Regions from separate parts of the Pseudoalteromonas ruthenica genome, predicted to be linked through region 1. Evidence: predicted binding sites of a transcription regulator. Region 1 holds the regulator's gene; each other region holds the start of a gene.

Region 1 (10,275 bases):
TCATGGCAAATGAGCGAAGGGGAAAAGCCGCGACGATTCAAAAACACCATCACTTGCTTTTGTCTCGCCAGCTCACGCTTGATATAGGCAAGGGCGCTATGGCTGAGTCCAGCCTCAAGGTGCTGACCTTTAATGTCTATGAGTTCAAATTGATTATCACTGCTGGTTTGTGCCCGTTGAGTGAGACTGAGCAATTGGTACTTATCGGACAATGCACGGTTGAGTGTTTCCAGGGCAGGGGTCGCGCTGCCTAGAACTAAGGGAATGTTTTGCTGTTGCGCACGGTAAGCGGCCAAATCACGGGCGTGATAGCGTAGGGTGTCTTGCTGTTTGAATGAGGCGTCATGCTCCTCATCAACAATAATCATGCCTAAGCGTAAAAACGGCATAAAAATCGCCGAACGTGTGCCGATCACTATGGCACAGCTACCTTTTTGGCAAAACCGCCAGGTTTGCAAACGCTCATTATCTGTCAACGCTGAGTGCCAAAGCATAATTGGCGTATTGGGGAAGCGGCGGCGAAAGCGGTTTACCGTCTGTGGTGTTAGGCCTATTTCAGGGACCAAGACTAAGGCTTGTTTGCCCTGTTGCAAAACCTCCTCTAAGCACTGCAGATACACCTCGGTTTTGCCGCTGCCTGTGACCCCCTCAAGTAAAAAAGCGGCAAAGCCAGGGGATTGGTTAATGGCAGTGCAGGCGATGGCTTGTTCGCTGTTTAACCTTGGTTTGTTGGCCACCTGCAATGGCTGCTCGCGCCATTGACTATCAAATTCAACTGCTTGGGTTATTAGTTCTTTATTAATGAGGGCATCAATGGTGGCTTTGGAGTAGCCCAGAGCTTTAATTTCTGTGGTGGGCGATTTCCCTGATTCAGCCAGCTGCTTAAGCAAGGCTTGTTGCTTTTTCGCCCGCAGTGTCGGCTGCTGTTGCCCTTGCTCGGTGAGTTGCAGGTAATTAATGCTGGTTTTATCAATATCGGCGCCTTCACGCAGCGCTTTTGGCAAAGCGGTAAAGACGGTTTCACCTAATGGATAATGATAATAGCGAGCAGTAAATTGCAATAATTGTAGGTGACTGTCATCAATAATGGCAGTGCTATCGAGCACGGCCTTAACGGCTTTGACTTTATCTTCCGGCATCTCTGTGCTGGCTTTTACCTTTAATACCATACCGGTCAGGACACGCGAACCAAAAGGAACACTGACCCTCACCCCTACAGTCACGGCGCGAGAGCACAACTCGGTGGGCAATAAATAGTCGAAGCTACGGTGTAAGGGCACCTTAAGTGCTACTTCAACGTAGCACGGGGTCGCGTTGCTACTGTGGCTGTTGGAATCGCGAGATGATGGCAACAAAAATCAGGCCCCAAGAACTAGAATATAGCGCTAATGTACTAAATTCATGGCGCAGTGAATAGCCGCAATTAAAGCTTGAACATTAATCAGGAGTCAAATAAAATACGCGGCCTTAAGGGTGCTGAGCGGGTTATATCCATGCTTTGGCACATTGAAACTAACGCGTATGGTGCCAAACTTCGGGTTTGGAGAGCGATACGGCCTATTTAGAGGTAACCCCCATGAAAGAAGGTATCCACCCTAAGTACGAAGCAATCAACGCAACGTGCTCTTGTGGCAACAAATTCCAGACAAGCTCTACCCTGTGTAAAGACATTCACCTAGACGTATGTTCAGAGTGTCACCCTTTCTACACTGGTAAGCAAAAGATCCTTGATACAGGTGGTCGTGTAGATCGCTTCAATAAGCGCTTCGGTGCGCTTAGCAGCAAGAAGTAATCTTTGCTTGTCGAGAAAAGCACCTTCGGGTGCTTTTTTTGTGTCTATGATTTTTATCCATCCCCATTATTCATACTAGCCATTTCACCTTAAGCTCTAGCTCATTTAAAGTGACAAAAAAAGCACAATAATGACGCTAAAGTTCACTAAAATTCACTTACTTTGTTATTAGCGAACAATAAGATTCGTTATCCGATCGGTATTCTTTTTAGTTATATTAAGTTATTCGGATATAGCATTATGCATGGCTTTAGGTGGTTTTTTATGCATGCATAAGTCCCTATAGTGCATGGAATATCAAAATTTACACATAAAGCTTTAGATAATGTGCATGAATTTGGGCTTAAAACCCTTTAATTTCGTACAACAGGATAGACCTGATATTGCTTGAATATATTTAGAAAAGCGGTATGGTTTGCCTTAACTAGCTGAACTCTCACATACATTTCTAGCAGGATACTCGTTCATGTCTGACTTTCGTGAAAAAGCCCTCGATTACCACGCTAACCCCGTTCCAGGAAAAATTAGCATTGAACTCACCAAAAGCGCCGAGACCGTTAACGATCTCGCTTTAGCCTACAGCCCAGGTGTTGCAGAGCCGGTGCGTGAAATCGCTGCCGATGCTAACAATGCTTATAAATACACGGCCAAAGGCAATATGGTTGCTGTGATCTCTAATGGCAGTGCCATTTTAGGGTTGGGTAACTTAGGCCCGTTAGCGTCTAAGCCGGTCATGGAAGGCAAGGCACTACTGTTTAAGCGTTTTGCTAATCTTGATTCCATCGATATCGAGGTGAAGCATCGCACCACTGAAGACTTTATTAACACTGTAGAAAATATTGCCGACACCTTTGGCGGTATTAACCTCGAAGATATTAAAGCCCCGGAATGCTTCGAAATCGAGCAAGCGCTCATTGAACGCTGTAATGTGCCAGTATTTCATGATGATCAACACGGCACTGCTATCGTCACTGCTGCAGGCATGCTAAACGCCTTAGAAATTCAAGGTAAAGATATTCGTGATGCCTTGATCGTGTGTTTGGGGGCTGGCGCAGCGGCAGTTGCATGTATGGAGCTGCTTATTAAGTGTGGCGCTCAGCGCGAGCATATTTACATGCTTGACCGTAAAGGGGTGATCCACACGCGTCGTGATGACTTAAATGAATATAAGCAATTATTTGCTAACAACACCGATAAGCGCACCTTGCAAGACGTTATTGCTGATGCCGATGTGTTCGTTGGTGTTTCTGGCCCAGATTTGCTCTCAGCTGAAGACCTTAAATTGATGGCCGACAAGCCGGTCATTTTTGCCTGTTCTAACCCAGACCCAGAAATTAAGCCGGATGTGGCACACAGTGCGCGCAAAGACTTAATTATGGCCACTGGGCGCTCTGACTACCCGAACCAAGTGAATAACGTACTGTGTTTCCCATTTATTTTCCGTGGTGCACTGGACGTGCGTGCCACCGCTATCAATGATGAGATGAAAATTGCCGCTGTAGAGGCTATTCGCAGTATCGCCAAGGAGCCAGTACCTGAGTCAGTGTTAACGGCATCTGGAGTGAGCGAATTAGAGTTTGGCGCGCAATACATTATTCCCAAGCCTATGGATCCACGATTATTGCCACGCGTAGCGAAAGCCGTGGCGCAGGCGGCTGTGGACTCAGGTGTTGCGCAAATTGATATGCCAGCGAATTATATGGCTGAGTAATCACTTTACTACTCAACGCTAGAAAAAGAAAACCCAAGCTTAGTGCTTGGGTTTTTTTATGGCTTGCAAAGAGTAATAGCTTCACTAACCGCTTCTCATACAGGCCGACTTGCGACATATATGAACAACACTAAGCTAGCTCCTGCAATGAGGTCTAATGCTCAGGGGTTAGTTAAACTTGCTTATCTTTGTTAGTCCTCTCCGATAACAGGCACTTCCACACCCATTTCTTCCATAATTTTTCTCACCTCTTCCGGTACCTTCTCCGGATTATCTTTTCGGAGATCTTCGTCATTAGGCAGCGGTTGACCAGTAAAGGCATGTAGAAATGCTTCACACAGCAACTCACTGTTGGTGGCGTGACGAAGATTATTCACCTGGCGGCGAGTACGTTCATCGGTTAATACTTTTAAAACATTGAGCGGGATGGAAACGGTAATTTTCTTTACCTGTTGGGCTTTTTTTCCATGCTCCGCATAAGGGTGAATGTATTCACCATTCCACTTGGCCATAATTTGCGTCTTATTTTTGGTCACTTAGGCATCAATAAGGGCGAAATTTTATCGCGTTGGTAAGGATAGTCAAATATTCATAAATTAGCTATTTAGACGTATAAATGTTTTGACTTCTAAATTGTGTTAATTTAACCTTTTGGACGTCTAAACATCCATTTTCTTGATTGGGGGCAAATATGTCACAACTAAAAAAAGACACCATCGCCGTGCGCCATGGTATTGATGCCGATAAGCACCATGGTGCGGTGGTGCCACCCATTCATTTATCGACCACCTATTCCTTTGCCGATTTTGATAGCAAACGCGAATATGATTATGGTCGTAGTGGTAATCCCAATCGGGATATTTTGGCGCAGACCTTAGCGCAACTAGAAGGGGGAGAGCACGGAATTATCACCGCGACAGGTATGGCCGCAGTGCATCTAGTGACGCAGCTACTGACACCCAATGACACCCTAGTGATCCCCCATGATTGTTATGGCGGCAGTTATCGCTTATTTACCTCTTTAGCCAAACGGGGGTTGCTCAAGGTTGAGGTTATCGATTTCACTCAATCAAACTGTTACCAACGCTTAGTGGCCGCCAAACCCAAACTGGTGTGGATTGAAACGCCCAGTAATCCCATTTTGCGACTCACGGATATCCGCGCAGTGTGCGATGCCGCGCAGAGCATCGGTGCGCTGGTTGCAGCCGACAACACGTTTTTATCTCCCGCCTTACAGAAACCCATTGTTATTGGGTTGTGATGTGGTGGTGCACTCGACCACTAAATATATCAATGGTCACTCCGATGTGGTCGGTGGTGCGGTGATCACCAAAACCAAAGAGTTGGGTGAAGAGCTGGCATGGTGGGCTAATAATATTGGCATTACCGGTGCCGCTTTCGATAGCTATCTCACCCTGCGTGGTTTGCGTACCTTGAAAGTGCGCCTTAAGCAGCATGAAGAAAATGCCTTGGCGATTGCTCAATACCTTGAACAGCATCCTAGTGTGCAGTCAGTTTACTACCCAGGATTGAGTTCGCACCCACAACACGACTTGGCAAAAGCGCAGCAACAGGGCTTTGGCGGCATGGTGAGCTTTGATATTAAAGGCCAGCTGCAAGACAGTGCAAAATTCCTCACCTCAGTACAGCAGTTTACTTTAGCGGAGTCGTTGGGCGGGGTGGAAAGCCTTATTTGTCACCCGGCGACCATGACTCACGCGGGCATGGATAAAGCCGCACGACTTGAGGCTAGGGTCGGCGACACGCTTATCCGGATTTCTGTAGGTATTGAAGATAAACAAGATCTTATAGATGACTTAGATGCCGCTTTTAACGCGTTAGCAAGCAAATAAGAGGATACTATGACTCAGGTTGTACATAAGTTTGGTGGTTCGAGTCTCAGCAACGCGGCGCGTTACCATGCGGTCGCCAATATTGTTATCGGCAACAGCCAACTCGGTGACGTGGTGGTGGTCTCTGCGGCGGGGAAAACCACGGATACGCTAGTGAAGTTGTGGCAGGCCTATCAACAGCACGATAGCCATGGCTATCATGATGTCTTGCAGTTGCTACGCACCCATCAGCATGAGCTTATTGATGAGCTATTAGCAGCGCACCAAGCCCACGCTCTGCAATCACAGCTTAATAGTGAGCTTCAGCGCATAGCTGAACAATTGCAGACAAACACCTTAGATGAGGCGTCCTTATTAGCCCATGGTGAACTGTGGTCGGCCCGCTTGCTGGCGACCTATTTGCAGCAATTAGGCTATGCTGCGCAAGATCTTGATGCGCGGCAGCTACTGTGTGTGCACCAAGGGCAACTACTGCATTTGGACAATGAAAAGCTCTGCGAGCGCCATATTGCCGGGGATAAAATCAACGTTGTAACGGGGTTTATTGCCGCCGATAGCAACCAGCAAACAGTCACCTTGGGACGCAATGGCAGTGACTACAGCGCCACCTTATTGGCCCGTTATGTCAACGCCAAACAAGTTTGTATATGGACCGATACGCAGGGGGTTTTCAGCACCGACCCACGCAAAGTAGCCGATGCCTTAAAGTATCAAAAAATTTGTCGTAGCCAAGCCAACCGCCTGGCCCAGTTAGGTAATCCGGTATTGCATGCGAAAACGCTGTCGCCTTTGCAAGGTAGCGCCATCAAGCTATCGGTGCGCAGCTCCTATGACAGCGATGACAGTGGCACTGAGATTGTCCGCGAAGGTTACTGTAAGCATAAACGTTTTTTGACCACCATAGAGGGCGTTGACCTATATCGTGTGTCGAGCCTTAAAGTGGATGAACTGGCAACCTTAAGCCAGCTTATACAGCACACCATAGGCCACTTTCAGCAGCAGGGGGTAGACTTTTTGATTGTACCCAGCGCCCATAGCACTCTTATCTCCCGTGAGCTGGGAGAGCGTGGACAACTCGTTGAGTCAAACCTCAATGGGTGCGCCTTAGTCAGCCCAAACCAGTATACTCAGCAAGGCTACCAAGAAATGCTGGCATGCTTAGAGCAACTTAACTTAACTATCCGCTTTAGCCACTGCGATCAAGACTACGCCTTGGTACTGACCGATCAAATCATTGATGCCGATAGTTTAGGGAAGGTACACCGCACTTTAATTGGTGCACACCAGCAAATTGCCGTGATTGTCGCCGGCCTTGGAAATGTGGGCAGTGTGTTTTTACAACAGTTTACGCAGCAGTTAGCGCGTTTAGAGCAGCACTTTGAGGTAAAACTGGTTGGTCTACTGCGAAGTCGCAGCATGTTATTTGACCCCTGTGGGTTAGACCCGCAGAACTGGCAAGGTCAATGGTTAGAACAAGCGGTTCCCTATCAAAGCGAGCAGTTGTGCGAACGCCTCAATGAGCTTGATTACGAACACAAGGTGGTCATTGATATAACCGCCAGTGAGTCATTCAGTGGTCTATACCCTGATTTTGTGCGTGCTAACTGTCATTTGATCAGTGCCAACAAGTATGCCGGAACAGCGCCACATAGTTGGTATCAGTCGTTACGTAACGAGCTGGCAGAGCGCAATCTCAAATGGCGTTATAACACCAGTGTTGGCGCTGGGCTACCCATTAACTTTGCATTAGCCGATTTGCAGCGCAGTGGCGATGAGATCACCCGTATTCAAGGTGTGTTTTCTGGGACGCTATCATGGCTATGCAGTCACTATGATGGCAGCCAAGCTTTTTCTGAGCTGCTTTTTGCGGCGCAAAAGTTAGGCTTTACCGAGCCCGATCCGCGTGAAGATTTATCCGGCCGAGATGTACAACGTAAGCTGTTGATCCTCGCACGCGAGTTGGGTTTGCAATTGGACATTGACGATATTGAGCTAAGCCCATTAATGCCAGAGTCTTTAGCACAAGGGAGCTGGCAGGATTTTCTGGATAACATTGCCTTACTTGATGACTTTGTTGGCACCCACGCACAGCAGGCGCAAAAAGAGCAAAAGGTACTGAGGTACAATGCTGACTTACGCATTGTTGATGGCAAGGTAAAAGCCCAAGTGGGTCTTGTTGCAGTGGCACAATCCAACCCCTTAGCGGGATTAAGTCCCGGTGACAATATCTTTGTCGTCAACAGTCGCTGGTATGCGCAGAATGCCTTGGTTATTCAAGGCCCAGGTGCAGGAAAAGAGGTCACCGCTGCAGGTGTCCACTCAGATCTCTACTGGCTTATTGAGAGTCTTAGTTAATGCGGTAACAGAGTAATAAAAAAGCCAAGCATCATTGCTTGGCTTTTTTATTTAGAAGAGTTCGTCTTCAGTGGGCAGCTCAGGCTCATCTTGCCCTTGAGTTTCGAAGATCACCGGCGGCGCTTTTTCCACATATTTAGAGGGGGCAGTCCCCTTTATAAAGTATTCAAAGCGGCTGGTGTGGTCGTTTTGATGACTTAATAATCCTGATTTTAGATCAATTCGTACTGATTCCAGTCCTTCGGGTGGCTCGATAGGGGCCGCAGGCTCATCTTCAAGGGCCACACGCATGTAATCAATCCAAGCCGGTTGCGCTGTTTTTGCACCAGATTCGGCACCAAAGGTTTGTCCTTTCCCTAAGTTGTTGTTGTAACTGGTACGTCCTAGCGGATTACCTGGGTTATCGAAGCCAACCCACACTGTGGTCATAACATTGGCGTTAAAGCCACTAAACCAGGTATCGACCGAGTTGTTGGTGGTGCCGGTTTTACCTGATAAATCACGGCGCTTTAACCGCGTCGCGCGCCAGCCAGTGCCATTCCAGCCGGTGCCATGCTTCCAGCTGCCACCGCCCCAAATTGCACTGGTCATCGCATCGGCAATTAAGAAGGCATTCTGTTTAGAAATAACCCGAGGTGCGCATTGCGGTAACTGGGTATCAGTAGTCTCAGCGCTGTCAGTGTTGTCGGGGGTACCCTCACTGGCGCCGCTGGGCTCAAGCATTGCCAACTCTGCAAACATTTCATTACTGCGCTTTTGCTCTTCAGAGCAGGCCTTATAGGGGCGAGCTTGCATTAACACTTCGCCTTCGGCGCTTTGTATTTCGGTAATAAAGTAAGGCTCAACTAAATGCCCACCATTTGCGAAAGCGCTCATACCGCGAGCTAATTCTAAAGGTGTTAATGAAGCACTCCCCAGCGCCAGGGTTTCATTGCGCGGAATATCTTCATCATGAAAGCCAAACTTGAGTAAGTGTTCAGCGGCAGGGTCTACACCTACGCCGCGCAGCAACCTGACTGAAACCACGTTTTTTGACTGCGCTAAGGCACGTCTAACACGGATCGGGCCGACATATTTAGCTGGGCTATTCTTGGGTCGCCAAGCAACACCTTGGCTTTTATCCCAGTGGTTTATCGGCGCATCGTTAATAATGGTTGCTAAGGAGTAACCATGCTCTAACGCCGCTGAGTAAATGAAGGGCTTGATGTTAGAGCCAACTTGGCGCTTTGCCTGAACCGCTCGGTTGTACTGGCTTTGTTCAAAGCTGTAGCCACCGACAATCGCCTTTATGCGGCCGTCTTTAGGGTCAATAGAGACCAGTGCACTGGATGCTTCGGGAACTTGCGCTAACAGCGGGCGGCCATCATTGTCGAAACGATACCAAATCTGTGCACCTGCAGAGAGAATATCGGCCGCACTCTTCGGAGCATAACTTTGACGAGACTGGGTAATAAATTTGCGCGCCCATTTTAATCCGTCCCACTCTATGGTGAATCGCTCACCTAATTCATTAAGTACTTCAACGGATTGTTCGTCCACACTCATCACCACTGCACCATGTAAGTCGGCGAGTGGGTTAAGGCCCTGTAAGTGGGCGATTAACTGTGGTTCGTCAAGAGGAGCTTCGGTTTCGTTATCCCATAGTACGGCTTCGGGGCCGCGATAACCATGGCGCATATCATAAGCATATAGATTATCACGCAATGCTTGCTGAGCTGCTTGCTGCACTTTTGACTCTACCGAGGTGTAAACTCGCATACCTGAATTATAGGCTTGCTCCTCGCCATACTGAGCAACCAACTCGGCACGCACCATCTCAGAAATATAAGGCGCATAAAGCTCTATCTCGGCGCCGTGGAAACGGGCGGTAATTGGTTTGTTCGTTGCCTCATCAAACTCAGCCTGAGTGATGTAGCCCTCATCTAACATCCGGCCTAACACGACGTTACGGCGATTTTTAGCACGCTCAGGGTTGCGGATAGGGTTAAGTGCAGAAGGCGCCTTAGGTAGGCCCGCAATCATAGCCATTTGCGCTAAATCAAGCTCTTGTAGAGGCTTTCCATAGTACACTTGTGCTGCAGCACCGATGCCAAAGGCACGATTACCAAGCTCAATTTTGTTGAGATAGAGCTCGAAGATTTCGTCTTTGGTTAATAATTGCTCAATATGCAATGCGATAAATATTTCTTTCACTTTTCGGATGTATGCTTTTTCCCGAGTAAGAAAGAAGTTTCGTGCCAGCTGCATGGTGATGGTACTTGCGCCTTGGCGCTTTTCACCGGTCGAGATAAGAACGATTGCACTACGGACAATACCGATAGGGTCGATACCGTAGTGATCGTAGAAACGATTATCTTCAGTGGCCAGGAATGCATTCAGCATAGGCTGAGGTACTTCGCTGATTTTTACGGGAATTCGCCGTTTTTCACCAAACTGGTTGATAAGTTTTCCATCTCGGGTAAATACTTGCATTGGAGTCTGCAATTTTACGTCCTTTAGCACCGCCACACTGGGGATGTCAGATCTGACGTAAAGGTACAGCCCAGCTAGTACGATGCAGCCCA
Region 2 (10,275 bases), 940 kb from region 1:
TACTTAACGCTGGCAACTACCACCTCGTTGATGAATTTATAGCCGTAGCCGCAAAGGAACATGCTTATGGATGAGCAAATAGCACTTCTATTGGCGCTATTATTAGCGCACTTTATTGCCGATTTTTATTTGCAACCAATGCACTGGGTGCACAATCGCAACACTTACCACTATAAATCAAGCAAATTAGCACTGCATGTGTTGGTTCATGGCGTGTTATCGGCCACCGTGCTTATTGCGTGGGAGCACATTTACGGCTTGGGTGAGTGGCCGGGCGTGTTGCTGGCTACGTTGAGTATTATGCTCAGCCATTGGCTCATTGATGTAGGAAAGTCCTATACTCGAGGCGGTATTATACCCTTTGTGGTTGATCAGCTCGCACACATAATGGTGATCATTTCGCTGTGCCTGTGGCTCAGTGATGCAGATACCCTCACACAATGGGCGAGTCAGGGGCTGAGTACACAGTCATTATGGGTAACGCTGCTTGCCTATGCCTTGGTTTTAAACCCCTGCTCTGTGGCTATTCGCATGTTATTGGAGCGCTGGCAGCTACCTTGTAGCCATAATGAGCAACAGCTGCCACAGGCAGGCCATAGTATTGGCGTACTTGAGCGCGTGCTGATGCTCACCTTTGTACTGATTGATGAACTCGCTGGTGTCGGTTTTGTGTTAGCGGCTAAATCGGTGTTTCGCTTTGGCGATTTGACCAATAGCAAAGAAAAGCACCTGACCGAATACGTGATGCTGGGCACCTTATTAAGTGTCACCTTAACATTGGCCATCGGCCTCGCTACCCGCGCTTTGTTAAACACCCTATAATGAAAAAAGCCCGCAAATGCGGGCTTTTTCTAGTTACTTTACACCAAGCTCTCGTAAGCGCTCTTGTAAGTAGCTATCTGCTGTATAGCGCTCGGAGAGCACCACATCCGGGCGCGGATGCAAAAACAGTGGCAGTGAAATACGTGATTTCGTTGACGCTTTCCCCGTCGGGTTAATAACGCGGTGAATGGTCGAAGGGAAGTAATCACCTGATGCTTCTTGCAGCATATCACCAATGTTGATGATCAGATTACCGAAGTCACTTGGCACATCTAACCAACCACCCTCTTTAGTTTGCACCTGTAAGCCAGGCTCGTTCGCTGCAGGTAAAACCGTTAATAGGTTAATGTCGCCATGCGCCGCCGCGCGAATAGCACCCGGCTCTTCGTCACCGGTCATTGGCGGATAATGAAGTATACGCAGTAAGGTTTGCTCTGAGTCCTTGATCATGTCTTTAAGATCAATGGAAAAACGTTTTTGTACTTCTTCTGGTGCGTGCGATTGCACCCAGCTCAGTAGCTCGCTAGCAAACTCATTAGCAAGTCGGTAATACTCACGAATTTGCTCTTCTAGTTGTGCCGGGACGCGACCTTTAGGGTAAACGTGGTAATACTCTTTAATGTCTTTAACATTAAAGCCTTTGGCTACTTCACTTACTTCCGGTGGAAAATATCCGTCTTGTGTAGTCTTATCATATAAAAACTCGTGCTTTTGCTCAGAGTTGAAAAAAGCCTGCCAATTTTCATAAATTGATTCCACTAAAGACTGCGGGATCGGATGGTTCGTCAATACCCCAAAGCCGGTATTGCGAAGAGACTCGACAAATTCAGCAGGAGCGTTGGGCGACTGATAGTCCACTGTAGGTAAGTGCATGGTAAATTTCACCTGTTCGTTGTAGCGCTAAGCACGAAAACATGCTTAATTTTAGCGCCAGAGCTTAGTCAAAGCCACCATAATTCATAAGGACAATTGTCCGCAGAGCCCTCTCAGCGAAGCGGCTATTGACGCAGATCAAAGTAACAGCGCAGCTGACATTGCTTGCCCGGATAGCCAATAAAAAGCCCGGTATCAAACCGGGCTCTAAACTCTTAGTCCTTAACCTGCCAGTTAAGTGTTTCACCGGCGCAGATAGGGATCACTTTATCATCGGCAAGTGGGTAACTTTCGGGCACTTGCCAGGGTTCACGTACCAACGTAATAGTATCGCTGTTGCGTGCAAGGCCGTAAAAGTCAGGACCAAAATGACTGGCAAAGCCTTCTAGTTTATCCATCGCATCGGCTTGCTCAAACGCTTCTGCATATAGCTCCAATGAAGCATGGGCGGTATAGGCGCCGGCACAGCCACAGGATGCTTCTTTTTTATCTTTTAAATGCGGTGCCGAATCGGTGCCCATAAAAAATTTCGCGCTGCCACTGGTAGCCGCTTCAATCAAGGCTTGTTGATGGGTATTACGCTTAAGAATCGGTAAACAATAGTAATGCGGGCGAATTCCACCAGCCAACATATGATTGCGGTTATATAGTAGATGGTGAGCCGTAATCGTTGCTGCCACATTGGTTGATGCTGAGCGTACAAACTCCACGGCATCGCGGGTGGTAATGTGCTCGAGCACCACTTTCAATTCAGGGAAATCAGAGACCACTTTTTTCAGTTTGGTTTCGATAAACACTTTTTCACGGTCAAAAATATCGATGCTGGAGTCGGTCACCTCACCATGCACCAAAAGCAGCATGCCGACTTCTTGCATTGCCTCAAGCACAGGATAGATGTTTTCAACATCCGTCACTCCTGAAGCCGAGTTGGTGGTCGCGCCAGCAGGATACAATTTAGCCGCGACAATTTTACCGCTGGCTTTGGCTTTGCGAATTTCTTCAGGCGTGGTGTTATCAGTGAGATAAAGTACCATTAATGGTTCAAATTGCGCGCTAGGACCTGCCGCCATGATCCGTTCACGATAGGCTAATGCCGTCTCGGTACAGGTCGCAGGTGGCACTAGGTTAGGCATAATAATCGCGCGGCCAATATAGCGGCTCGCATCACGCACGGTATCTTTTAGCTGTTCACCATCGCGTAGGTGAATGTGCCAATCGTCAGGACGAGTGAGGGTAATACGTTGCGGGGTACTTGTCATTGCTCTTATCCACTGAAAAATTTGTGTGATCTTAGGGGGGATACAAGGGAAAGTAAAGCAATCTGCGGGGTAATACCTAGGCTGAGCGGGGGGTGCCTGGGCCCACCCCGCTACAGTGAGCTTAATTTAGTTCAGCTCTTGTCGTAACTCCTTTGCGGCCTCTACCATGTTATAAAGCGCGGCTCGGGTTTCTTGCCATTGTCGCGTTTTCAAACCGCAGTCAGGGTTAACCCATAATCGCTCAACAGGTATTTTCTGTGCAGCTTTGTGAATTAAGGCCTTTATCGACGCAACATCGGGCACATTAGGAGTGTGAATATCATACACACCCGGCCCTATTTCATTGGGGTAATCAAAGTGTTCAAAGGCGTTCAGTAACTCCATATGAGAACGGGACGTTTCAATGGTGATGACATCGGCATCCATATCAGCAATAGCGCCAATAATATCATTGAATTCACTGTAACACATGTGGGTATGAATCTGAGTTTTATCCTCGGCACCGCTTGCAGCCACGCGAAATGCATAAGTCGCCCAATCCAAGTAATCTTGCCAATGACTTGTTTTTAACGGCATGCGCTCACGAAAAGCAGGCTCATCAATTTGAATAATGCCAATGCCCGCATTTTGCAAATCCACAACCTCGTCACGCAGCGCTACCGCGATTTGCTTGGCGATAGTGGGGTTGTCTAAGTCATCACGCACAAAAGACCAAGATAGAATCGTCACTGGCCCAGTTAACATGCCCTTCACTGGTTTTTTTGTAATTGACTGCGCATAGCGGCTCCAATGCACAGTCATTGGTTGCGAACGGGCCACATCACCCCAAATGATCGGTGGCTTCACACAGCGGGAGCCGTAGCTTTGCACCCAGCCAAACTGAGTAAAGGATACGCCCTCAAGCAGTTCACCAAAATACTCGACCATATCGTTACGCTCAGCTTCGCCATGCACCAGTACGTCCAAACCAAGCGCTTGTTGCTCTTCAATGACGTAGCGAATTTCAGCTTCCATTTGCGTGTGATACGCCTGGGAGTCTAAAGTACCATTTTTAAAATCCCGCCGCGCTTGGCGAATAGCTTGGGTCTGCGGAAAAGAGCCGATAGTGGTGGTCGGTAATAGTGGCAGTTGCAAGGCTTGACGCTGGGTCTTCGCCCGCTTAGAAAACGCACTTTGTCGTTGTGCGTCTTGCGCACTGAGCGCCGCAACGCTTTGTTGCACCCTCTTGTTATTCACTCGCGTTGAGCTCTGCCGAGCCTTAACCGCAGCACTGTAGCGATCAATAGCAGTGGTGTCGCTGCTATGCAGTGCATGACGTAACAGTTGCAGCTCTTGACACTTTTGTGTTGCAAAAGCCAACCAGCTTTTTAGTTCACTGTCGAGCTGCTGCTCCTGCTCTAAATCTACCGGAGTGTGAAGCAATGAACATGAAGGGGCTATCCACAACATCTCGCCCCGCTGCTCAGCAATAGGATGTAATTGTGCATGCAACGAGGATAAATCCGCACGCCAAACGTTACGTCCATTAACAACCCCTAAGGACAACACTCGCTCATTGCCTACGGCCTTATCTAAAGTCTGTATATCCACCGTGCTCGCCAGCCAATCAAAATGTACTCCGTCGATGGCGTAATCTTGAATATCATCAAGATGATGGCTGACATCATCAAAGTAAGTGGCCAATAGCAGCTTCACCCCGTGGCCAGATAAACTCGTAAAACTGTCTTTCAAGGCTTGGCGATAAGCATCATCCAATTCCAGGGCGAGAATGGGCTCATCAATTTGCACCCACTGAACCTGTTGCGCCGCAAGTTTGTCCAATATCTGCTGATACACCTCAAGTAACTGAGGCAATAGCGCAAGTTTGTCAAAAGGTTCATCGGCGCATTTGGCTAAATATAAATAGGTCACCGGGCCGATAAGCACGGGCTTTGGTGTATGGCCTAGTTGCTGTGCTTCACTGAGATGGGTAAATAACTCTGAATCAGTCAGCGAAAAGCGCTGCTCGGCGCTGAGCTCGGGCACAATATAATGATAGTTGGTATCGAACCATTTGGTCATTTCACTGGCGGCACAGACACATCCCGAAGGCGCTCGCCCACGAGCAATACGAAATAAGGTATCGAGGGGGTTGCTATCAGAGCTGTGATGACGCGCTGGCACGGCTCCGACCATCACTGTGGTAGCAAGCACATGGTCATACCATGCAAAATCACCAACGGGGAGCAACTCAACACCAGCCTGTGCTTGCAAAGCCCAATTTTGCTTGCGTATCTCAGCCCCTTTTGCTCGCAATGTGGACTGATCGATGGTGCCCGCCCAGTATGCCTCAAGGGCAAACTTAAGCGCCCGCTGCTTGCCGATTCGAGGGAAACCAAGATTATGTATTAATGCCATAACAAAACTCCATTTAGCTATATAGATGGCTAAACACTAGATTCCTCACCCTCACTGTGCAACTGCAGCTTTCTCACCATTAATGTGAATTTTATTCATAGCTAAAAATTATAAGTAAATGCCAAATTAGATGACACCGCTGTCATTTTTATTGCTATAGTGGAATTTATCTATGGTTAGCTTTACGTTTACATTTTATACATCAATTATGGACGTCTAGACTTTGAAATGTCTATTACGATGCAGTAAACTGTATTCACGTTGAGCACCGCTCACAATTTTTATGAGATTTACTAAAGATGATAGATATAAAACACCTCAAGACTATTTCCACCTTGAAAGAGACCGGCTCTTTAGTGAATACCGCACGTGAGCTGTTTTTAACTCAATCTGCACTTTCTCATCAAATCAAAGACTTAGAAAACAAACTCGACTGCCAATTGTTTGAGCGGAAAACCCATCCGGTGCGATTTACTCCACAAGGCATGCTGCTATTAGAACTTGCACATGATGTACTACCAAAAGTTGAAGCGGCGAAATGCCGTTTGAAAGAGAGCTTAAATCAGCCAATTTCGCAATTACGCTTGAGCGTCGAGTGCCACGCCTGTTTTCACTGGTTATTACCGACAATTAAAGAATTTAATAACTTTTGGCCCGACATTCATGTGGACTACGAACGTGGTTTTAGTTACGACGCTATCCCTGAGCTGCTTGAGGGCGATTTAGATCTGGTATTAACCTCGGATATACGTGACCCAGAGCGCCTAGAGTACGTGCATTTATTCGATTTTAAGCTCAAGCTGATCGTTGCCCCCGACCATGAGCTGGCTAATAAAGCCTATGTCACGGCGCTGGATTTAAAAGACGAAACCATCATCTCCTACCCTATTCCTCGCGAGCGCCAAGATATTTTCAAACACTTTATCCAAAATGCGCGTTTTGATGGCACCTTGAAAAGCGTGGATCAAGGCTTGCTTATTTTCCAATTAGTGAGCGCCGGCATGGGTGTTGCTGCGCTACCTGATTGGCTTGTTACCCCCTATGAAGCGCAAGGGTTAATAAAATCTATTCCCCTTGGTGCATTAGGTCTCAATCGCCCCATGTACTTGGCCATGAAAAAAGAAATGAAAGATAACCCTGTCTATCGCCACTTCTTGAATACCTGTAAACAAAATAACACGCGTAAATAGCAAAAGCTGGGGCTGATTGATCAATTGGCCCCATTGCACACAAACGCACTGCTCTGACCATTTCAACTGCCCCTTCACTTTAGTCCCTTAAAAAGAACAACTTAGAAATTAACAGGGACAAAGGTAAAAATAAAGTTAACAAATCAGCTGTTACTCTTGCCTTTTATACACTATAAATCTTGTGTGTTTTTTATACACACCTATCTCGAGTAGGCAGTGTAACTCGAGCCTCAACCGCGCCGTAAAAAAAAGGAGAATTTGTATGGCTATTGGCGACGAACTATCGAGTATTGATTTTAAATCTATGATTGGCGGCCCCCTTGATGCTGTGGTACGTGCTCAAGCGCAATCGGCTCAGACCTCGGTAGATTTTATAAAATCTGTCGGCTTTGACGCTGACAGCAATGAACCCACCATGATCACCTTCAGTTATATGAAGGCCGTAGAAACCCGAGATGGAGATGGTAATGTGACCGGCACAGAGCCGAAGAAATTCGACCTTACCGTACCTATCTTAACCATGTTACCCATTCCATTTATTCGCGTTGAAGAGACCACTATTGCTTTTAACGCAAAGATAAACTCAGTGCAGGAGTCCAGTACTTCCTCCTCTCATGAGCTCAATAGTAAGCTCTCGGTGAAAGCAGGCTGGGGGCCAGTATCAGCTAAACTCAGCGCCAGCTACTCGTACAAGAAGTCGAGCTCAAGCTCATCGAAAATTGAGCGTACCTACAGCCTGTCTGTTAATGTTCGTGCCGTTCAAGACGAGCTTCCAGCGGGAACGGAGAAACTGTTAGGCATTTTAGAGAACTCTATTACTGAAGTGGAATCGGCGGCATAACGCCACATTAACTAACATAGGGGGCAAAGCCTTAGGCTGCGCCCCCTTATCCAACTCACCAAGAGGGAAACGCCATGAGTGAATTAAGTGAGGTGCTAGGATCGCTGATGATAAGCTTAGTGCACGCACGCCGCCTTGCCGACGAAGAAACAGCAGCCGTAGCCGAATATTATAAAGACCACCCCTTACTTGAGGGCATGAGTCTACCTCGGGTGCGCGTCCCTGAGCTGACCATAGATATGCCACTGACCATTAATCAGCACATACCGGCTAAAAATGCCGAATTAGACAGCCCCGCCAATGTTCACAAAGCCTTGATGAGCCACTTTAACCAAGCACTCGATGATGAAGATATTCTCAGTCGTACGAAAAGCTTTCAACACAATTTCGACAGAGAAGCCCGTGCCGCATTGGATAAAGTAACAGAGCGCCAACGTAACGGAGATGTGCGGATCAGCAAAGAGAGTATGGTCAGAGCCGTTGACGAAGCCTTTCAAAAAGCCCTGAAAAAAAGCGGCTCCGATAAAGAAGTACCATTTGAGCGTCTCAGTGCGGTGAATAAGCAGGTGCGTCACAATGTTTCCGCTATCGCCTTAAAATCGCGTTCCACTCCGCCTGCGATAAAAACCAGCGTGGTCAGCTCCGAAGTAAAAGAAACCGCCACACCTCAGAACAGCATTCGTCTTAACATTACCATTCGTGAAGAAGGCTTAGAATGGGCCACAGGCCTTGAGAACGGCCAGACCAAGAACAAACTGATGCCGGAGTAACGGCCATGCAATCCGTTCTCAAAGAAACCATTATCACACAATTAATGTTGTTACCCGCACTCAGTGACAAATACTTGGCGCAGGAGTCCAGCTATGTTGTTGATGCTGCGCAATGGTTGAAAAACACGGAAGTCAAGCTAGCACCTTTGCGCAGCCCTTTAGTCAGTACACTGAGTTCATTACGCGGGCTGATTGAAGCCTGCGACGATGGCTATCAAGATCCATCCGTACAAAGCCATAGTCGCAGTAAACGTAAAGGCAAACGGGCTTTCGTTGCCGCCACCTTGAGTAAAGCAGAGCAGCAACTCAATGAAGAGCTGCAACGCATTGAGCAACACTTTAGTGAAGCCAACGATAAACTCGCGCAGCTGCTTGCCTTGGGGTTTGCTAAGCAGCCGCTGCCCATTCCCGAGACCTTAACAACTCACTATCTTGATAGTATCTGGCAAACATTAGGAGAGCACACAGACACCCAAACCATGTTTTTATATCTGCAGGCACGCTACAGCGCCACCGACCGCCGCTACCTCTTGCAGCAATTGTTGCACAACATGCTGGCGCAGCAATAACCGTGGCTATACTGGATTATCAATATCGATAAAGGTGACATCCAGATGATGCTCACGCGCTAAAAATTCACCTAGGGCTTTGGCGCCATAGCGCTCAGTGGCATGGTGCCCGGCTGCGAAGAAATCCACTCCTTGCTCTCGGGAGCTGTGAATAGTTTGCTCCGAAGCCTCCCCGGTTAGATACGCATCCAGCCCCAGACTCGCCGCCAAATCTATATAGCCTTGCCCGCCGCCGGTGCATAATCCAACAGTTTCAATTACCTCATCGCGTACCACAGAAGCCAGCGGCGTTCGGGATAAGACCTTGGCAATTTTATCAGCAAAAGCCTGCCCAGACAGCGGCGTGCGCAAACGCCCCCACACCGGCACACTACTTGGGCCACTTTCCATGGGCCCTTGAATTTCAATATCCAACAACTGTGCTAGCTGCGCATTGTTGCCTAGCTGGGGATGGATATCCAAAGGCAAATGATACGCAAACAGATTGATACCGGCGCTGAGCAGCGCCTCAATACGGCGCTTTTTCATACCGGTAATGGCTTGTGATTCACCCTTCCAAAAATAGCCATGATGAACAATTAATGCATCAGCTTCGAGGGCCACGGCTTTATCAACCAGTGCCTGACTCGCAGTCACACCCGTGACCACCTTATTGATGTGCGCACGCCCTTCAACCTGCAGCCCATTGGGGCAAAAATCTTTGATTGGCTGTGCCATTAATGTTTGTTCAAGGATCTGTGCGAGCTCTTTACGGTGCATATTACCCCCCTGTTAACCACAAATATTCCCAAATTGTCCCGTGAACACCGGTAAAAATAAAGAAAATTCGGTGTTTAGGCACAAAAAATTGAAAAACTCAGCGCAAATGGGTATAACTATAAACTTGTAATAAAATTAACCTGCGTTAACGACTAGGACCTTTTGATGAGTAAACTAGACAAAACAGAAGTGTTAGCTGCTTTTGAAGCTGCCTATGAAGCAGCCCATGGCAAAAAGCCAGAAATCACCACTAAGCCTGGCTGGTATAGCATTGACGGCGGAAAGAACATGCGCCTTGCCGATGTAGCTGCGCTAACTGAAGAACTCACTTCTGGTAAAACAGAAGAAGTCGCCAAAGCAGAGACCAAAGCACCGGCCAAAGCGAGCAAGAAAACAACGACTAAGAAAGCCGCTCCTAAGGCAAAACCAGCTGAGAAGAAAGCAGCATTCACTGTGGCTAAACCTAATGAAGAAGGTTACACCGCAGAAGAGCTTTGGATTAAGCAACTGGCAGAGAAAGATCACGACTGTCGCCTACCTCGCGGCGTAGTGTAAGCTTTCAATAATAAAGAAAAGCCGCTCAAGAGCGGCTTTTTTTGTGCTCGTTATTCAGCAAGGCCGTCACCATCATAGCGATAATGACCGGTAATAGGATACTGAAAAAGAATATCTGTCACTTGCGGGCCTGCGCCAATATTATGAATAATTAAAGGCTGTCCCAGCTCATTGCGTTGCTCGCTGACAATACCAATATGCGACAAGTTTCCTGGTAGCATCCATGAAACAATATCACCG
Region 3 (10,275 bases), 270 kb from region 1:
TTTTTCAGCGGCGGTCGGGAGCAAGAGTTTGATGGTGAAAGCCGTGAGCTTATCCCCTCGCCGGATGTTGCTACCTATGACTTACAACCAGAAATGAACTCTCAACTGCTAACCGACAAACTAGTGGCGGCTATTCAAAGCAACAAGTATGACGTCATTGTGTGTAATTATCCTAATGGCGATATGGTTGGCCACTCAGGCGTATTTGCAGCAGCCGTAAAAGCTTGTGAAGCTGTCGATAGCTGTATTGGCCGCGTGGTAGAAGCGTTAGAGCAAGTCGGTGGCGAGGCCTTAATTACCGCCGATCACGGTAATGCCGAGCAAATGGTAAACCCACAGACTGGTCAAGCGCATACCGCCCACACCAGCGAGCCTGTGCCATTCATTTACGTTGGCCGTGATGCTCAAGCTATTGATGGCAAAACGCTCAGTGACGTAGCTCCCACTATGTTGCACCTATTAGGCATGGAGCAGCCAGAAGAAATGACTGGTTCACCCATCATGCGTCTTAAGTAATCTCGATGCCGATGGTTTTATTGAGTCACAAACGTCAAAAAGTGTCGCTACTGTGCGCGACGCTTTTGGCGTTCCTAAGCTTCAATAGTTTTGCTAACGAGAACCGTACCAAGCAAGACTTAACCGAAGTCCAACAAGAATTAAAAAAGAGCCAACAAAATTATCAGCAGCAGCAACGCTCGCTGGATAAGTTACAGAGCCAACTCAAGAACTCAGAGCAAGCTATCGCTGCAAATGCGAAGGAGTTACGTGCGCTCGATAACAAACTCGCAGACAACGAACGGCAACACCAAAAGTTACAACAACAGGCTGAACAGCTGGAGTCGCGTCGTAAAAAGCTTGATAAAGTTCTTGCAGCCCAAGTAAAGAGCGCCTACATGGTGGGTGGGCACGATTATTCAAAGATGCTGTTAAACCAACAAGACACAGCCAAGTTAGAGCGCACCATTAGCTATTACGACTATTTCAACAAAGCTCGTTTGCAACAGCTTGAAGCGTTACAACAAACAATGCGTGAAATAGCGCAAAACCAAGCAGCGCTGCAACAAAACAGACAACAACTGGCGAAGCTACGCGAGCAAGAACAACAGCAGCAACAGCAATTAGTTGCCGCGAAAGCGCAACGACAATCTCAGGTCCAAGAGCTACAAGGTAAATTAAATCAACTGCAAAGCTCAATAGCGTATTTAAAAGATAACGAGCAGACCTTACTGGATACCTTAGCAGAGCTAGAGCGCAGTAAAGACCGCCAAGTAGCTATGTTAGGTCTGGGTAGCAGTAAAGGAAAATTAACTTGGCCGACACGGGGTAAGCTTACCCACCGCTTTGGCACCCGTAAACGCCAAGGGTTCAATTGGAAAGGAGTGGTGATCGCAGCCAGTGAAGGGAGCAGTATAACCAGTATAGAGGATGGCCAAGTGGTCTTTGCTGACTGGCTAAGAGGTTTTGGTTGGGTCATGGTGGTCGATCACGGCAAAGGTTATATGAGCCTATACGGCCACGCTCAAGCACTACTTAAAGAAGTGGGCGATCCGGTTTATAAAGGCGAAACAATCGCTTTAGTAGGCCAGAGCGGCGGTCAAATTGATCCTGGTCTATACTTTGAAATACGCCACAAAGGACGTGCCGTTAACCCAACGACATGGTGCAAATCCTCCTAATTGAATAGAGGCTGCACCTCAAGGGGGCAGCCGATGTTTGTATTCACAACTTACCTATACAAGCGCTTGTTACTGGGGCTCAGTTTTTTAGCCTTAGTGGTGCTAGCGCCTGCTTCATTGGCAAAGGACAGCCAACTCGATGAAGTGCTTTTCCACATCAACAACTACTACGTTGAGGAAGTGGATCGCGACAAGTTAGACCAACATGTACTCAGCAGTTTATTACAAGAGCTTGACCCATATAGCGAGTTCCTTGATGAGCAAGAGTTAAAACGATTATTCGATGTTACCAATGGCCAATACAAGGGCTTGGGTATCGAGGTAGAACAGCGTGATAAACATATAGTGGTGATCTCCGCTCTACCCAACTCACCCGCTCGGGCCGCTGGCTTACAGCGTGGTGATGTTATCGTCTCTATCAATGGCACTAAGGTGAATAACACTACCTTAGAAGAAGTCTCTGCTCTGATCAGCAGTCGTGAAGATGGGCAAGTGCATTTAGCCGTTGCTCGCGCAGGCCACTCACAACGCCTCGACTTTCAGCTTACCCGTCAGCCTATCCACATTGAAAGCGTCGCCAGTGAGCTCAAGGCCAATGGTATGGGCTACTTACGTATTAATAGCTTCAACAATCATAGCTTTCATGATGTCGCGCGTCACATCACCATGATGCAAAACGCCAACGGCGCCATACTCAACGGTTTGCTAATTGACCTGCGTGACAACCCAGGCGGTACCCTCGACAGTGCCATTGCCATTGCCGATTTATTTTTGTCTCAAGGTGTTATCGTCTCTACTCGAGGTCGCTTTGTGGAGGCTAATCAACGCTTTGAAGCGAAAGCAGGGGACATAATTCAAGGCGCCCCCATGGTCGTGCTGATCAATGAGGGCTCCGCTTCCGCTGCAGAAATTGTTGCCGGTGCGCTCAAGGATAATGACCGGGCAACCGTGGTAGGGACTCGCTCCTATGGTAAAGGGTCGGTGCAGTCATTGATCCCCTTAGGCGATGGCCGCAGTGCTTTGAAGCTGACCACAGCGAAGTACTATACCCCCTCTGGCGTGTCCATTGAGGGGACTGGCATCGTACCTGATGTGCCGATATTGCAACCTGCCCTTTCGCAATCAAATAAAGAAGTTATAATCAGCTTAGCTGAGGGGCAAAGTGCGCATAAAAACTTAACCGCACTGCTTGATAAACAATTACTAAAAGCTCAGCAACTATTAGAACAATAAAAACGCAGGCTCGGCTTTAAGCACGGGCCTGCACACTAATCATCAACAAAGATAAAAACACATTGTGCGCTTTTTAATATGGACTACGTTGTGTGTGCTGGTGCTCTTATCACCAGTACATGCGAAGCAAATCGCTATTGTCATTGATGACATCGGCTATCATCGTAACGACATGGCTGCCTTGCACTTGCCTGGCGCTGTGACCTATTCGGTGCTCCCTTTTACTCCTTACGCCGCTCACTTTGCTCAACAGGCAGGGGCCTTAGATAAGGAGGTGCTTTTGCATGCCCCTATGCAAGCTATAAACGGTAAAGCGTTAGGGCCTGGGGGGCTGACAATGGATATGTCAAAAGAAGCTTTCCAACACGAGTTACGCAAGGCATTAGCCAGCCTACCCAATGCGCGCGGCGTCAATAATCACATGGGCTCGCTGCTAACACAGCAAAATGCGCCGATGAGCTGGACTATGGAAGTGCTAAAAGAGCAAGATTTGTTTTTTCTCGACAGTAAAACAACTCCCAATTCAAAAGCGCAAACAATTGCCGGGCTATACGGTGTCAGCAATATTGCTCGCCATGTTTTTCTCGACAATATTACCACCGAGCAGCAACTACGTTATCGCTTTGAGCAGTTAAAGACTCTCGCTGATAAGTATGACTACGCAGTTGCAATTGCTCACCCCTACCCCGAAACGTTTGCGTTCTTGCAACAGGCATTGCAAGAACTCGAGGGTGAAGGTTTCCAACTTGTGCCTTTATCTCAGCTAGTGCAGCAGCGCACAATTCGACTTGCCCAGGCCGATAAAAAAAGTGTAACCGAGGAAGAGTAGAGGCCTCTAAAGCAATCATAGGTGGCATGGCTGCTGATGACTGGGTTCTGGTGCCGATAAACCACCTCCTCCGTATTCAGCACCTGCCCAAGTGCTTGTTCTATGAACATAAAATTAATCTGTATCTTTTACACAAACAGTGAAAGCTTTTCTTTTCCCCTAGTCCACAAAAAACAACAAACCCATTAAAATCAACATCTTAAAAGTTGGCATGGACTTAGCAACGTATATTCCGAAACGCAAATCTATGGAGGGTACATTATGTTAGGTTGGTCAATTGCATTTTTAGTTATCGCTTTGGTCGCAGCACTTTTAGGTTTCGGTGGCATTGCTGGCGCAGCCGCTGGCATCGCTAAAATTATTTTCTTTGTATTCTTGGTACTGCTGGTTATCTCCCTTGTTGCTGGCGCCATTCGTGGTAAAGCGCCAAGGTAGTTATTAATTTTACAGTACAAGCGGTCACAGGTGGGATGAAACCCGCGACCGCAACCAAAACACGTTATTTGAATCCAGATTTAAAGAGTTAATATTCAAGGAGAGTTCTATGTTTAATCATTCAGCAACAAAAGCATTTATCGCTACATTATTTGCCGCAGTATTCGCTATGGGCTGTGAAGACAGTGGCGGTGCCGAAGAGGCAGGTGAAAAAATTGATGAGGCGATCACTGACACTCAAAACGCGGTTGAAGACGCGTGTGAAAATGTTAAAGAAAACGCCGGTGCAGAAGAAACAAACTGCTAATACAGGCTTATCTTCAAACAAAAAACCCGCGAAGTTCGCGGGTTTTTTTACGTCTCTAATTATTTAAAACTGACTGTTGGCCGCCGCAACCACATTGTCTACGGTGAAGCCAAAGTGCTTAAACAATTCGCCCGCTGGCGCTGATTCACCAAAGCTAGTCATGCCGATAACTTTGCCATTCAAACCAACATACTTGTACCAGAAGTCGGCAATGCCTGCCTCTACAGCGACACGGCGAGTCACACTGCTGGGTAGGACACTTTCTTTGTACTGTGCGTCTTGTTGGTCGAACAAGTCCGTTGATGGCATAGATACCACGCGTACCTGACGACCTTGAGCGCGAAGCTCAGAAGCTGCATCCATAGCAAGCTGTACTTCCGAACCTGTGGCAATCAGAATAACTTCTGGCTCGCCATCACAGGTTAATACATACCCACCTTTTTTCACATCAGCAAGCTGCTGCGCATCGCGTGCTTGCTGAGCAAGGCCTTGACGCGTAAAGACCAGCGACGTTGGCCCATCTTTGCGCTCAATCGCTTGCTGCCACGCAATGGCTGACTCAACTTGGTCACATGGACGCCAATTCACTAGATTCGGTGTATAACGTAGGCTCGCCATTTGCTCAACCGGTTGGTGAGTCGGTCCATCTTCACCCAGGCCGATGGAATCGTGGGTGTAAACAAAGATGCTAGGCGTCTTCATTAGTGCAGCCATGCGCACCGCATTGCGTGCATACTCCATAAACATCAAAAAGGTTGCACCGTAAGGAATGAAACCTTTGTGCAGGGCAATGCCATTCATAATGGCGGACATGCCAAATTCACGCACACCATAGAAAATATAGTTACCTGACGCGTCGTCTTTACTAAGGCCTTTTGAACCACTCCAAATAGTTAAGTTCGATCCGGCCAAATCGGCTGAGCCGCCCATAAACTCGGGTAGCATGGGACCAAAGGTATTCAAGGCATTTTGCGATGCCTTACGTGTTGCTGGGCTATCAGGGTTTGCTTGTAACTGCTCAATATAGGCTTGCGACTTCTCAGCCCAGTCAGCAGGCAATTCGCCATTTTGGCGACGTTCAAACTCAGCAGCAAGCTCAGGGTATGCCGCCTTGTATGCCGCAAACTTATCCTGCCAACTCTGCTCTGCTTGTGTGCCCTTCTCTTTAGCATCCCACTGTTGATAGATATCATCAGGAATCGCAAAGGCGTCATGAGACCAACCCAAGAACTCGCGCGCAGCTTTAATTTCATCATCACCCAACGGCGCACCGTGGCAATCATGGCTTCCTGATTTATTAGGAGAGCCGTAACCAATCACTGTTTTACAACAGATAAGCGTTGGCTTGTCACCTTGGGCGCGGCCTTCATCAATAGCAGCGCGAATAGCCTCGCTATCGTGGCCATCAACATTACGAACCACGTGCCAGCCGTAAGACTCAAAACGCGCGGGAGTGTCGTCACTAAACCAGCCTTCTACCTCACCATCAATAGAAATACCATTGTCGTCCCAAAACGCAATCAACTTACCAAGGCCTAGAGTTCCTGCAAGCGAACACGCCTCGTGAGAAATCCCTTCCATTAAGCAGCCGTCGCCCATAAAAGCGTAAGTATAGTGATCAACAATTTCATGGTCAGCGCGATTAAATTGAGCAGCAAGGGCTTTCTCCGCGATTGCCATGCCTACCGCATTGGTGATCCCCTGTCCAAGCGGGCCCGTAGTAGTCTCAATACCCGGAGCGTAACCGTATTCAGGGTGGCCCGGAGTTTTTGAATGAAGCTGACGGAAGTTTTTAATTTCCTCAATAGGAAGATCATAGCCGCTTAAGTGTAAAAGCGAATAAATCAGCATTGAACCGTGGCCATTTGAGAGAATAAATCGGTCACGGTCAGCCCAGTTAGGGTTGCTCGGGTTATGCTTAAGATAATCGCGCCACAGTACTTCGGCGATATCGGCCATGCCCATCGGGGCACCCGGATGACCTGATTTAGCTTGTTGAACCGCGTCCATGGAAAGCACGCGAATGGCGTTTGCAAGTTCTTTGCGTGATGGCATGAATTCTCCTACCTTTAAATGTATTTGCGCTGGGGCTTCACTCGCGCTCATGCTGGCGCGGGTAAAGAATAAGACGAAAGCCCATTCTTACTTATTCATCTGCCCCCTGCAATTAAAAATTGGGCATCGAACGAGTAACTTTAGAATTACTCATAACGAATAAAAATACTGATAACTAAAAGAGTACAAAAACACCAAGCAATAAAGGTCAAAAGACCGCTATACAATCAATTTTATTTAGACGTCTAGGCGTAAAAAGCTAGGAAATCACCTGTGATTTAGCTAGAATACGCGCCTTAATTTATGCTGCGCTCAACCCAGTGGCTGGTATGATCTTGGGAAGCGCGATACTTGTGAGCAGAAACTTATGGCAAAACATTTATTTACTTCTGAGTCTGTGTCTGAAGGACACCCGGATAAAATCGCTGACCAAATTTCTGATGCGGTACTCGATGCTATTTTGGCGCAAGATCCCCATGCCCGTGTAGCCTGCGAAACCTATGTCAAAACCGGTATGGTGATGGTGGGTGGTGAAGTCACAACCAGTGCTTGGGTCGACATTGAAGAGTTAACGCGCAAAACCGTGCGCGAAATCGGCTACACCCATTCCGATATGGGCTTTGATGCCGACTCATGTGCAATTCTAAACACCATTGGTAAGCAGTCTCCTGATATTAATCAAGGTGTTGACCGCGCTCGTCCAGAAGAGCAAGGTGCAGGTGACCAAGGCTTGATGTTTGGTTATGCCTGTAATGAAACTGACGTGCTCATGCCAGCGCCCATTACCTATTCACATCGCTTGGTACAACGCCAAGCCGAAGTGCGCAAAAATGGTGAATTACCGTGGTTACGCCCAGACGCCAAGTCACAGGTGACCTTTGCTTATGAGAATGGCAAGGCCGTTGGTATCGATGCCGTCGTGCTGTCAACGCAACACTGCGACTCTATTGCGCAAGATGACTTGGTTGAAGCAGTCATGGAGACCATTATCAAACCAACGCTACCGGCCGAGCTTATTACCGATGCGACTAAATTCTTCATTAACCCCACAGGACGCTTCGTGATCGGTGGCCCGATGGGTGATTGCGGCTTAACAGGTCGTAAAATCATCGTTGATACTTATGGCGGTATGGCACGTCACGGTGGTGGCGCATTCTCAGGTAAAGATCCATCGAAAGTGGACCGTTCTGCCGCTTACGCAGCACGTTACGTTGCCAAAAATATAGTCGCGGCTGGCCTGGCCGATAAATGCGAAATCCAAGTGTCTTATGCCATTGGCGTTGCCGAGCCAACCTCCATCAGTGTTGAAACCTTTGGCACCGGCAAATTAGACGAAACGCGTTTAATCGAACTGATCCGCACGCATTTCGACTTACGTCCTTATGGTTTAATTCAAATGCTTGACTTAGAACGTCCGATTTACCAGCCTACAGCGGCTTACGGCCACTTTGGTCGCAATGAATTCCCATGGGAAGCGACCGATAAAGCACAGGCACTTAAAGCCGACGCTGGATTATAAGTGAATTACCTATAAGTTAATTGAAAAGCGCCTATATGGCGCTTTTTTTATAGCTATAACTCCACTCTCGGCAGTTAATCCTCGCTGCAATCGCCGACACTGATTGGCGCGACTTGCAGAGCCTGTACTGCTGCTAACTGACTTTTCAAGCTCATCATAGATTTAGATACACTTTTCAACGACACTTTATTACTGAGCCAGTGTGGAAGCTTACCACCTGGGTCGGCATAAACCTGATAGCGGATAAGTAAGCCGTCGTCTTGCTGCGTCATTCGCCAGTTAGCAGTCAAGGTTGTGATGCGTACCCTATCACTTTTACGAGCGATATTTGGGTTATAGGCATGCACCCGTAACTCAGTGGTATAGTCATTGACACGCTGATAGCAACTTTGTGTATAAAGCTCCCTATCAGCAACGGGCCAAGGCGAATTAATCACCGTGTATACGCGGTTGCGATTGCCTTGCGAGTGCAAAAGACGAACTTCTTGTACTGCATGCAACCACTGCGATGCTTGTTGGGTGTTATACAGTAGCGTCAGTAACTGAGCTGTGCGGGCGTCGGCAACGAAAAGCTCAGCATAAATATGGTAGATACCATCTTTACTGACGGTATAGACCACTTTCAAATCAGGGAGGTTTTTATAATTCCGCCAAGGTTGGATTTCAGCCCCAGCTGCAAAGCTGAGGCTAAGTAGGCTAATCGCGCCAATAAGGTTGAACATCACGAGTCGCTTCTCGGCTTTGCTCCATGGCACTCAACAGACTATCGGTTTTTTGCGTCAACCAAGCCTGAATTTTGATGAATTGCTCGCTCTCATTACCTTGGCACAGCTGACCGAGGTAATCGAGGGTGAATAATTCAAAAGTGCCGTGCACAATATCTAGCCATGGCGCCCGGAAGCTCATGCGCAAAGACTCATCAAACAATGCGCCCAAACAACAGCCACTTAAAAGATTGCGTTCCAAGCGCTGCTTAAGCTGTAAGTATTGCTCGCTAGCTAGCGGCTGTTGAGGCTCAACGAGCTCTTTCATTTCCTGCCAATCATAGTCGAGTAGCCGTGCCGCCAGATCATGAATTGGCTGTTCACCAGCCTGAAGTTGCGCTTGCCCCCATGATTGTCGCCACCCTCGCTCGGTCAACCAGATTGTTAAATCTAACAACAGCAGGTTATAGCGTGTGCTAGTGAATATAGCCTGGACATCGTCAATGCTTGGTTGGATGGATTTTAGATCGCCTATCACCTGAGTCAGCTCTGGTGCTGCATTGATTTTCTTATAATAAGCATGCTTTTTCGAGGTAAAGGTCTTCAGTTGAATCGCCGTCTCGACCCAACTTAATTCGCTCAGTAACCACTTAAGTTCGCCGCGCAGACGCTCGGTCGCTTGTTTTTCAACGATATCGCTGAATAGCCACAAACTATGGCGAATAAGACTGACACCATCGGTTACCCGTTTCAGTGTTTTAAGGGTCGGCTTTTGGAAATAACATTGTTCGTGTTTTTGTACAAAAGCAATGCCATAACTCAAGCACTTCTCCAGTGCCCGCTCTTGGCTGTCATCGTTGCTCAGCGGCACAAGGCCAATCTCTTTACTGGCTTTGAGCGGCTGGTCATCCGCCAGCCGATAACCTCGAGCTGCCTTTGAGTAATAACCCATGCGTAGAGGCAGGTTATCGATTAATTTTTCAGCTAGGGAAAACAGCTCACTGCGTTCCCCCTTTACTAATTCAATCTCAAGTTCGCAAATCGGCTCTACATTGGCGTTGGCCGATACCTCCCCCTTATCCAGCACCACTTCAATTTCAGTCCCCGCTTGGGTTTCAACTAACCAAGTACGACGAATAAAGTTAGTACTAAATAGCGGATAGAGATTGTCGGCTAACGCGTCCACTTGCACCCCATGAGGCCAAATACTGGCATCAAAGTCGTGCAGCTCTGGACGATTTCCGTCAATAGGCAAATTGTACTCTGGACGCTGGTGTAGACCACCCACGTTCTCACCTGCAAGTTTAATGGTTTGCTCACAAATGCCGTCACAACAGCGAGTGCGAAGACCAATATCTAATGCTCTAAGCTCTCGGCTTGGGGTGTCGAAATAAGCATTTTGCAGGTTGCGTGCGGGTTTATTTTTTACGGTTTTTGCAAACTGGGTAATGAGTGCGGGTATGGACGGTATCACCGCCTCGGAAACTAAAAACTTAAGCTCTATCTCAGTGTCCATG

The links. The regulator MetJ, encoded in region 1, represses methionine synthesis genes. The targets are predictions, from matches to a motif close to TAGACGTCTAGACGTCTA.
Region 2: the regulator MetJ is predicted to act here: its motif matches at 5,561-5,578, upstream of metE (5-methyltetrahydropteroyltriglutamate--homocysteine S-methyltransferase).
Region 3: the regulator MetJ is predicted to act here: its motif matches at 6,774-6,791, upstream of metK (methionine adenosyltransferase).

Annotation. Positions count from the first base shown of each region.
Region 1 covers NZ_CP023396.1:2,404,105-2,414,379, reverse strand. The annotation lists gene priA (primosomal protein N') at 1-1,352, opposite strand, end outside; gene rpmE (50S ribosomal protein L31) at 1,577-1,792, shown strand; gene PRUTH_RS11235 (malic enzyme-like NAD(P)-binding protein) at 2,259-3,503, shown strand; gene metJ (met regulon transcriptional regulator MetJ) at 3,695-4,015, opposite strand; partial or broken gene metB (cystathionine gamma-synthase) at 4,195-5,356, shown strand; gene metL (bifunctional aspartate kinase/homoserine dehydrogenase II) at 5,366-7,711, shown strand; gene PRUTH_RS11215 (penicillin-binding protein 1A) at 7,763-10,275, opposite strand, start outside.
Region 2 covers NZ_CP023396.1:1,466,166-1,476,440, forward strand. The annotation lists gene PRUTH_RS06940 (hypothetical protein) at 1-74, shown strand, start outside; gene PRUTH_RS06945 (DUF3307 domain-containing protein) at 67-822, shown strand; gene PRUTH_RS06950 (isopenicillin N synthase family dioxygenase) at 856-1,695, opposite strand; gene pyrC (dihydroorotase) at 1,911-2,954, opposite strand; gene metE (5-methyltetrahydropteroyltriglutamate--homocysteine S-methyltransferase) at 3,081-5,351, opposite strand; gene PRUTH_RS06965 (LysR family transcriptional regulator) at 5,651-6,541, shown strand; gene PRUTH_RS06970 (DUF2589 domain-containing protein) at 6,804-7,382, shown strand; gene PRUTH_RS06975 (hypothetical protein) at 7,457-8,152, shown strand; gene PRUTH_RS06980 (hypothetical protein) at 8,158-8,721, shown strand; gene PRUTH_RS06985 (Nif3-like dinuclear metal center hexameric protein) at 8,728-9,480, opposite strand; gene PRUTH_RS06990 (hypothetical protein) at 9,646-10,035, shown strand; gene PRUTH_RS06995 (DUF1287 domain-containing protein) at 10,086-10,275, opposite strand, start outside.
Region 3 covers NZ_CP023396.1:2,672,751-2,683,025, forward strand. The annotation lists gene gpmM (2,3-bisphosphoglycerate-independent phosphoglycerate mutase) at 1-516, shown strand, start outside; gene PRUTH_RS12425 (murein hydrolase activator EnvC family protein) at 522-1,676, shown strand; gene PRUTH_RS12430 (S41 family peptidase) at 1,710-2,909, shown strand; gene PRUTH_RS12435 (divergent polysaccharide deacetylase family protein) at 2,974-3,738, shown strand; gene PRUTH_RS12440 (DUF1328 domain-containing protein) at 4,000-4,173, shown strand; gene PRUTH_RS12445 (hypothetical protein) at 4,283-4,480, shown strand; gene tkt (transketolase) at 4,544-6,535, opposite strand; gene metK (methionine adenosyltransferase) at 6,903-8,054, shown strand; gene PRUTH_RS12460 (START domain-containing protein) at 8,129-8,776, opposite strand; gene PRUTH_RS12465 (CYTH and CHAD domain-containing protein) at 8,751-10,274, opposite strand.